3 regions of the Virgibacillus dakarensis genome follow, and region 1 is predicted to be linked to each of the others. Evidence: riboswitches for the same ligand, from Rfam matches in the RefSeq annotation. Region 1 holds a riboswitch; each other region holds the start of a gene.
What was found. A riboswitch is a leader RNA that binds a small molecule or an ion and turns the genes downstream of it on or off. The one in region 1 is predicted to bind S-adenosylmethionine.
Positions count from the first base shown of each region.

Region 1 (3,141 bases):
CAATAGGTAAATGCCTAATAGCCTAAATATTTTTAGATAAGAAAAGCGCAAGCGCCCGTTTAGTGGCGTATGTGCTGGACTGAACCGAAGGAGATAAAGGAAACACGGTGAGCTGAGGCCTACAGGACGTAGGTCAGTTCGGTGTTGCGACAGGACGTCGCGGTTTTAACCGAACTTCCCCTTTTACCGATGTTGACTTATCGTACGGAGGCGGGTGTTGTCCACTAGCCGCTGGGCGCTGGAGCTGGACATGGCCACTCTTGATCATGAATTAATATCGCTAAAAATTATACTTTACTTATAAAAAGGAGACAAAAGGTTATGAATATCGGGATGAAATTTGTTATCATATAGTAAACCACTAGGAATTATTATGTAAAAATATATGTACACAGGGAGCTGTTTTATATGAAAGTTGCGCAAAACATGACAGAACTGATTGGCGAAACACCTGTTGTCAAATTAACCAAACTCGTCCCTGAAGGAGCTGCAGATGTTTTCATCAAATTAGAATCGTTTAACCCGAGCAAAAGTGTGAAGGACCGTGCAGCCTATAGCATGATCAAAGTTGCCGAAGACATGGGGTTAATTAAGCCTGGGGATACAATTATTGAACCAACCAGCGGCAATACCGGGATTGGTCTGGCGATGAATGCTGCAGCAAAAGGATACAAAGCCATCATGGTCATGCCGGATAATAGCACTTTGGAAAGAAGAAATATCTTAAAAGCCTATGGAGCTAAGGTTGTCCTGACCCCTGCAGATGAAAAAATGCCTGGCGCAATTAAAAAAGCACAGGAACTACAAAAAGAAATTCCTGACAGCTTTATCCCACAGCAATTCGAAAACGAGGCAAACCCGGATATTCACCGGACAACAACAGCACTAGAGATATATCAACAAATGGATAGGAAATTGGATGCTTTTGTTTGTACAGCCGGAACAGGTGGAACGATTACTGGTACAGGCGAGGTTTTGAAAGAAAAAATTCCAGGGTTAGCCATCACCGTTGCCGAACCAAAAGGATCACCTGTACTTTCAGGAGGAGAACCAGGCAAACATAAATTAGTTGGAACAAGTCCGGGATTTATCCCCGAAATACTTAATACCAGCATTTATGATGAAATTATGCAAATAGAAGACGACGATGCAGTTAACATCTACAAAAAACTTCCACGGGTGGAGGGACTCTTTATCGGGTTATCCGGGGCAGCAGCCGTTTATGCGGCAATTGAGGTTGCCAAACGTTTAGGAACCGGGAAGCAAGTACTCTGTATGGCACCGGACAGCGGGGAACGTTATTTGAGTATGGATTTGATTTAAAGTCTATGACAACTAACCAATGAATTATCGGTGCTGTTATAAATTTTCGATATTTCTCTTGACATTCGTTCGTTTCCCCGATATAGTATGGATTAAGTTTTTAATTAAATATGAATTTTCTTATCCAGAGAGGTGGAGGGACTGGCCCGTTGAAGCCTCAGCAACAGACATTTGTACTGTGCTAATTCCAGAAGCGTTAGGCTTGAAGATAAGAAGAGCTGTTGATGTAATAACGAACCCTCTTCTTACTGACAGAAGAGGGTTTTTGTTATTGGTAAAAACCAACTAAACAGGGAGGAATAAAAATGAAGCGAAATTTGGAAGAACGTCTACGTGATGGAACCGTCATTGCAGGGGAAGGCTATTTATTTGAATTGGAACGAAGGGGGTATTTACAAGCTGGTTCCTTTGTTCCCGAAGTAGCATTGGATAATCCTGAAGCGCTTAAACAAGCATACAGGGATTACATGAATGCGGGTTCCGATGTTGTATTGGCTTTTACATATAACGCGCATCGGGAAAAGATGCGCATTATCGGTAAAGAAGAATTGCTCGAACCATTAAATAGAAACGCAATCCGTTTAGCGAAAGAGGTTGCCAAGGAGCATCCGGTTGAAGAAGCATTGGTTGCCGGCAACATTTCCAACACTAATCTGTTTGATCCGGAAGATCCGGCATCAAAGGAACGGGTTCGGGGCATTTTTGCAGAAATGGTGCAATGGTGCAAGGAAGAAGGAGTTGACTATGTTAACGGGGAAACATTTTATTACTATGAAGAAGCGTTAATCGCCTTGGAGGAAATTACGAAACAAGGATTACCGGCTGTCATTACGTTTGGACTGATGGGCGAGAATATTTTAAGAGATGGCTACACGGTAGAAGAAGCATGCAAATTCCTTTCCGCAAAAGGGGCGCTCGTTGTCGGGATGAATTGTTTCCGTGGGCCTGATACGATGCAGCCATATCTTGCTAAAATACGGGAGCATGTCAATGGCTATATTGCCGGTTTACCGATCCCTTATCGAACATCAGAAGAGCACCCAACGTTTTTCAACTTGCCTGATGGCGGATGCAGTTGTCATTTACCGTTAGAAACGACTTTTCCGACCGCGCTAGATCCGCTTTATCATAATCGCTATGAGTTGGCGACATGGGCAAAAGAGGCAAAGGGTATTGGCCTTAATTACATTGGCCTATGCTGTGGGGCATCCCCAGCAATGCTGCGTGCCGTAGCAGAAGCTGTTGGTGTTGAAACCGTTAATTCCAAATACTCGCCGGACATGGAGAAGCATTTCTTGTTTGGAAAAGACAAAACATTGAAACAGCATAATTTGGACTATCGCTTAAAGGCCTAATAGGATGTTCAAATTTTACGAAGCAAACATGGGGTGATCTTTTTGACAAACGAATTACTGAAAGCTGTTCAACTTATTAAAGAAAAAGAGTGGGTTGACCTGACACATGCTTTTGACCCGGAATCGCCACACTTTTCCGCATTTGAAGCGGCTAAATTTGAAACATTATTCGATCACGATGACGGATTTTTTGCCCAACGGTTCACATTTCCCGGGCAATATGGCACACATCTTGATGCGCCAATTCACTTTGTCCGCAACACTAGATATTTAGATGAGCTGGATTTAAAGGAATTCTTTCTACCGCTCATTGTGATCGATAAATCCAGAGAGGCAGCGGAGAATCATGACTATACGTTAACGGTTGAGGATGTAGTAGCGTTTGAAGCGGAATACGGAGAAATCGAACCGGGTTCATTTGTCGCATTGCGGACGGACTGGAGCAAGCGCTGGCCTGATCAGG
Region 1 is NZ_LT732553.1:369,394-372,534, reverse strand. Features, by position in the region: gene cysK (cysteine synthase A) at 409-1,323, shown strand; SAM riboswitch class I at 1,441-1,538, shown strand; gene CZ382_RS01915 (homocysteine S-methyltransferase family protein) at 1,629-2,678, shown strand; gene CZ382_RS01910 (cyclase family protein) at 2,721-3,141, shown strand, end outside.

Region 2 (3,141 bases), on a different contig from region 1:
GAAGATTAATCAGATAAAATTAGAACGCATTCGAGGCTGACTTTGCACTCCAATTAAAAGGTGTAGAGTCAGCCTTATTCGCATCATATTATAGTTGTAAGCAGCTTTTTGCTTGATTTGGTAAGGAGTGCTGTGGGATCATGACACATGAATCAGACAAAGTCATTATTGTTGAGGGGTTAACCGATAAAAAGCAAATCAAAAAAGTAATCACGGAGGATGTTGAAATAATTTGTACGAATGGCACGCTCGGTGTGGAACGGTTTGATGAGCTTTTGTATACGTATGATTTGGATAATAAGGATGTCTTCATTTTAGTTGATGAGGATGAATCAGGGATAAAGCTGCGTAAACAATTAGCACGGGAGCTCCCCCATGCAGAGCATATTTACGTAAACAGTGAATATCGGGAAGTAGCAACGACGCCTGAACAAATCCTTGCAACCGTATTAGTAAGCAAACGAATCGCGGTCAATCCGATATTTTTGGTGTAGGGTGATAGTTTTGCAACAGATTACAGACGAAACATTGACTGGAGATCATTATTTACTATATATTTACACCCCGTTTTGCGGTACATGTGCATTGGCAAGATCGATGCTGGACAAAATTGAAGCGGTGCATCATGAGGACATTTTTTATGAAATGAATGCTGCACTGCATCCCGATTTTATGCAAGATAACAAAATCGAAAGTGTGCCATGTCTGCTGATAAAACAAGATGGGGAAATCAAAGAAAGCGTTTATGCGTTCCGTTCGATCGGGAACATTTACAGTTATTTGCTGAAATATAAACCGGAGTTGTTCGCTAATAATTCATAATTAGCGGACTATTACTTTTTGCATTGACACGTGTTTCGGTAAGTGCTAGTATTTTACTTATCATTTTTAAATTAAATACGACTTATCTCTTATCTTGAGCGGTGGAGGGACTGGCCCTATGAACCCGCGGCAACCTTCAGGTGTATTTGAAAGGTGCCAATTCCTGCAAAGTAATCCTTTGACAGATGAGGGGACGTGAGACTTTTTATAGATACGTCTTTCTGTTCTCTTGCAGAAAGGCGTTTTTGGTTTCAATGGGCATAATAAGAGATATGTAAGAGGTTTTGATAATGAAATCAGCAATTCGCCGATTTCTTCCAATCCGACCTCTGGCTTCCGACCTCTGAAAATGCAAGGCGGATGCCGAGTTATTGCTAAGGAGGATTATTCGTGATTTCAATTGAAGGATTAAGCAAAATTTTTACATCCAATAAAAAGCAAATCACTGCCGTTGATGACTTAACACTTGCAATTAAGGAAGGCGGGATTTTCGGTGTGATTGGCTACAGTGGTGCCGGTAAGAGTACGTTTGTCAGATTGCTTAACCGGTTAGAGGAGCCGTCTAGCGGACGGGTTATTATAGATGATCAAGACATTACGGCCATGAATTCTAATCAGCTCCGGCTGGCGAGACAGGAAATTGGGATGATTTTTCAGCATTTTAATTTGCTATGGTCGCGGACAGTAAAGGATAATATTGCGTTTCCTTTGGAAATTGCTGGAGTGCCAAAAGCGGAACGGGAGAGGCGGGTTCGGGAGCTGATCGATTTGGTTGGACTTTCTGAACGGGAAAATGCCTATCCGTCACAGCTGAGCGGCGGGCAAAAGCAGCGAGTCGGGATTGCCAGAGCACTTGCCAACAATCCAAAAGTGCTGCTTTGCGATGAGGCTACCTCAGCACTTGACCCGGAAACGACCAACGCGATTTTAGATTTGCTGGTGGATATTAATAAAAAGCTGGGCCTGACGATTATTTTAATTACCCATGAAATGCACGTTATTCGTAAAATTTGCCGGCAGGTTGCCGTAATGGAAAATGGAAAGATCGTTGAACAAGGTGACGTGCTGGATGTGTTTTTACGGCCAAAGCAGCAAGTGACGAAAAAATTTGTTGAGCAGGTAATGGGTACACAGGATGAGAATGAAGGAATACAGGACTTGATTAATGCCTATGATCATGGAAAGATTGTTCGCCTTCATTTTATCGGGGAAACGGCAAACCAGGCACTGATTAGTCAAGTGGCGAAGAAATATAAGGTTGATATTAACGTTTTACAGGGAAAAATTACCCAAACGCAAGCTGGCGCCTATGGAACGCTGTTTGTACAAATAGAAGGAGAAACAGAAGAAATGGACAAGGCAATCGGCTTTATCACCAAAACCTCGGTTGAAGTGGAGGTGATCCGTGATGTTAACTGATTTATTTCCCAATTTGGATGTTGAGGACCTTTGGGGAGCAATCTATGAAACGTTTTATATGACGATACTTTCACTCGTTGGAACGTTAATCTTGGGGATCCTGCTCGGTTTGCTATTATACCTGACTGCGAAGGGTGGGATTTGGCAAAATAAATTAATTAACCTTGTTGTCGCAGCAATCGTAAACATATTTCGAGCGATTCCGTTTATCATCTTGATTTTACTGTTATTTCCATTTACCGACTTTTTAATTGGTACGATTCGTGGCCCCAATGCTGCCTTACCAGCATTGATTATCGGATCAGCCCCATTTTATGGAAGGCTTGTGGAAATTGCTTTGAAGGAAGTGGATAAAGGTGTGGTGGAAGCGGCGAAAGCAATGGGTGCCAAAACACGAACGATTATTTTTCGGGTGTTACTTCCTGAATCCATGCCCGCATTGGTTTCAGGGCTGACCGTAACGGCGATTGCACTGATTGGTTATACAGCAATGGCTGGTGTCATTGGCGCTGGTGGTTTAGGGAATTATGCTTATTACTTTGGATTTCAGCGGCGTAATTTTGATATTGTCTTTATTTGTACCGTCGTTATTGTTTTAATCGTATTTATTTTTCAGTTTATTGGCGACTTTATTTCCAATAAATTAGATAAAAGATAAAAAGGGGAGTTCATCATGAAAAAGATTTTAGCATTTGTATCTATATCGTTGGTACTCGTAATAGCAGCATGTGGCGGGTCTGATGAAAGCAAAGGTGACGATGAAAATACAACCATTAAAGTTGGGGCAACCAGTGTGCCGCATGCAGAAATTTTGGAAGAAGCAAAACCACTTCTGAAAGAAAAAGGAATCACACTTGAAATTGAGGAATACCAGGATTATGTATTACCAAACGACGCCTT
Region 2 is NZ_LT732554.1:2,438,804-2,441,944, forward strand. Features, by position in the region: gene gcvH (glycine cleavage system protein GcvH) at 1-9, shown strand, start outside; gene CZ382_RS21190 (toprim domain-containing protein) at 141-494, shown strand; gene CZ382_RS21195 (thioredoxin family protein) at 505-822, shown strand; SAM riboswitch class I at 909-1,014, shown strand; gene CZ382_RS21200 (methionine ABC transporter ATP-binding protein) at 1,213-2,241, shown strand; gene CZ382_RS21205 (methionine ABC transporter permease) at 2,231-2,899, shown strand; gene CZ382_RS21210 (MetQ/NlpA family ABC transporter substrate-binding protein) at 2,915-3,141, shown strand, end outside.
Region 2: it holds a riboswitch for S-adenosylmethionine, as region 1 does, so the genes downstream of both, CZ382_RS21200 (methionine ABC transporter ATP-binding protein) here and CZ382_RS01915 (homocysteine S-methyltransferase family protein) in region 1, are expected to answer to the same signal.

Region 3 (3,141 bases), on a different contig from region 1:
GTCCCTGGAGTCGCAAGTGGTGCAGCACCAATCTTTGTCGATGCTAATTCCGAAAATCGTATACTAATTATAAAAGGAGCGAATCAGTATCTCTCACCTGAGGATGTCGATCAAGCAGCCGAAAAACTAAAAAAATGTCGTTTACTAGTTCTGCAGCTGGAAATTCCATTACCCACTATTTACCATGCAATTGAATTTGGTAATCGGCATCATATTCCCATTATTTTTAACCCTGCCCCGGCAACGAAAGAGCTGGATTTCAAGTATATTTCCATGTGTGATTTTGTTGTACCGAATGAAACAGAATTAGAAATGATAACAGGAATGGCGGTAGAAACAGATGAAGAGGCTCGAAATGCTGCCTTTTTTTTACTCGAAAACGGGGTGAAAAATGTCATTGTCACGTTAGGTCGTCGTGGTGTACTTTGGGTTACTAGTAATGACATACGTCGCTTTGATGCATATCAAGTAAAAGCAGTTGACACGACAGGAGCTGGAGACGCATTCATTGGCTGTTTTGCCCATTCTTTTGTGCGAAATGGAAATGTAGCGCAAGCGATCCAGCGGGCCCAAGCTTTTGCAGCATTGAGTGTAACGAAAAAAGGTACCCAAATTTCGTTTCCAGATGTAAAGGAATTATCAGCGTTTTTGGAAGGGTAATGGACTATAAAATAAAGTAGTATCGCTAATTCGTAAAAAACAAAGATGTAAAAAGGGGGATAAAACCATGCTCATAGGCGCAATAGAAGCTGGCGGAACGAAATTCGTTTGTGCTGTTGGCGATGAATCAGGAGATATCATTGCAAAAACTAGCTTCCCAACTAAAGACCCTGAGGAAACGTTTAAGGACGTTAACAATTTTTTTCGTGAATACAAAGTAGAAGCAATTGGAATTGGCTGTTTTGGTCCAGTTGATTTAGATAAAAAAAGTGATACATACGGGACGATTTTAAATACGCCGAAAACAAAATGGATACAATATGATGTGCTTGGAAAATTGAAAAAGGATTTAAAGGTACCGGTATATATCGACACAGATGTGAATGCTGCAGCACTTGCGGAGTACAAATATGGTGCAGGGCGAGATGTAAACAGCTGTATGTATATTACCGTCGGGACGGGAATCGGAGCGGGCTACGTTCAAGACGGGAATACATATGTTGGAAAAAGCCACCCGGAAATGGGACACGTGCTTATCCAGCAGCATGAAAATGATGCATTTCCAGGAGGTTGTCCGTATCATGGAAATTGTTTGGAAGGCCTTGCCTCAGGTCCAGCAATTGAAAAGCGTTATGGAAAAAAGGGGCATCAATTAGCTGCGGATTCCCATGTCTGGGAACTAGAAGCCTATTATCTGGCACAAGCGATCATGAATTATTTCCTGATTCTAGCGCCCGAGCGAATTATTTTGGGTGGTGGAGTCATGAAACAGCAACAGCTGTACCCGCTTATTCGGAGAAAGTTCCTGGAAATGATGAATGGTTATTTGACGATTGAAAATGCCGATACGTTTATTGTCGCACCCGAGCTTAACGACGAACAGGGGGTTAGAGGTGCGATGGCGCTCGTACCGGTTATGTTAAGAAATTGAATGGGGACGTGTGTGAATAGGGTAAGGTAATTAATCCATTCCTTATTCTTTCCTCCCATCTATCAAAGTGTACATTCGAAAAAAAAAAGCGGTAGCCATGCATGACATTAAGGGTTCAAGTAATCTTGCAATAATGTGAACACGAAACTATCTTTGTTCAATGGTAGGACAGATATTTCCAAAAAGTTCAAAATACAAAACAGTTGCAATTTCCCGTCAAACTGGTATGATGGATTCAACATTTTTATACAAGCAGTTCTTATCCAGAGAGGTCGAGGGATTAGCCCAAAGACGCCTCAGCAACCTGTCTAATCGTGGGCAAGGTGCTAATTCTAACAAGTGCTTGAAAGCTTGGAAGATAAGAAGATGACTATATTTATCCATAGTTCCTTCATATCGGAGGAATTTTTTTATTACATTTTTTAGGAGCTGATTGGGATGACAACAACAAAAATCGAAAAGAAAGCACCATTTCGAGGTGATCATGTAGGAAGTTTTCTGCGACCAGAGCGATTAAAACATGCACGAAGCCAATTTGCCGCTGGGGAAATTACCGGGGAACAATTGCGCAGTGTTGAGGATGAGGAAATCATCAAGCTGATTGAAAAGCAAAAGGAAGCAGGCTTGAAATCAATTACGGATGGGGAGTTTCGCCGTTCGTGGTGGCATTTTGATTTTTTGGAAGGACTGACTGGTGTGGAAGGTTACGATCCGGACAGCGGTTTGCAATTTGTTGGTATTGAAGCAAGAAATCGTTCCATTCGTGTTACAGGTAAAGTAGATTTTCATGATGACCACCCAATGCTTAATCATTTCCGATTTTTGCAAGCGCATGTAGGATCTGATTATGTGGCTAAGATGACGATTCCGAGTCCGAATATGCTGTTGCTTCGTGGTAGCATTGATCCAAATGTCTATGGAAATCTGGAAGCATTGCTCCCAGACCTGACGAATGCCTATAAAAAAGCTATTCAAGGATTTTATGATCTAGGGTGCCGATACCTGCAGCTTGATGATACATCGTGGTCATCCTATTTATCGGAAAAAGGACGAGCAGCCATTCGCGAGCAAGGTTATACACCGGAAGATATGCAGAAAATCGCGGCCCAAGCGATTAATGATTCACTTGAAGGACGGCCAGCTGATTTATTGGTTACCATGCATATTTGCCGGGGGAATTATCGTTCGCATTATTTTGCAGAAGGAGCTTATGATCCAGCATCCGAGACCATTTTTGGCGGGCTGAACGTGGATGGCTTATTTTTGGAATTTGATGATGAACGTTCTGGAGGATTTGAACCGCTCCAATATGTGAACAGGGAGGATTTGTCCGTTGTGCTCGGTCTCATCACAACTAAATCGGGTGAACTGGAGGGTAAAGAAAAAATCAAAAAACGTATTGGAGAAGCAAGTGAATACTTGCCATTAGACCAGCTATGTCTAAGCCCGCAATGTGGCTTTGCCTCAACCGAGGAAGGCAACGACATTAGTGAAGAAGACCAATGGAAGAAAATTCGGCATGTACTTGAAATTGCGGAAGAGGTTTGGTA
Region 3 is NZ_LT732554.1:1,978,600-1,981,740, forward strand. Features, by position in the region: gene rbsK (ribokinase) at 1-660, shown strand, start outside; gene CZ382_RS19050 (ROK family protein) at 728-1,591, shown strand; SAM riboswitch class I at 1,848-1,956, shown strand; gene CZ382_RS19055 (5-methyltetrahydropteroyltriglutamate--homocysteine S-methyltransferase) at 2,030-3,141, shown strand, end outside.
Region 3: it holds a riboswitch for S-adenosylmethionine, as region 1 does, so the genes downstream of both, CZ382_RS19055 (5-methyltetrahydropteroyltriglutamate--homocysteine S-methyltransferase) here and CZ382_RS01915 (homocysteine S-methyltransferase family protein) in region 1, are expected to answer to the same signal.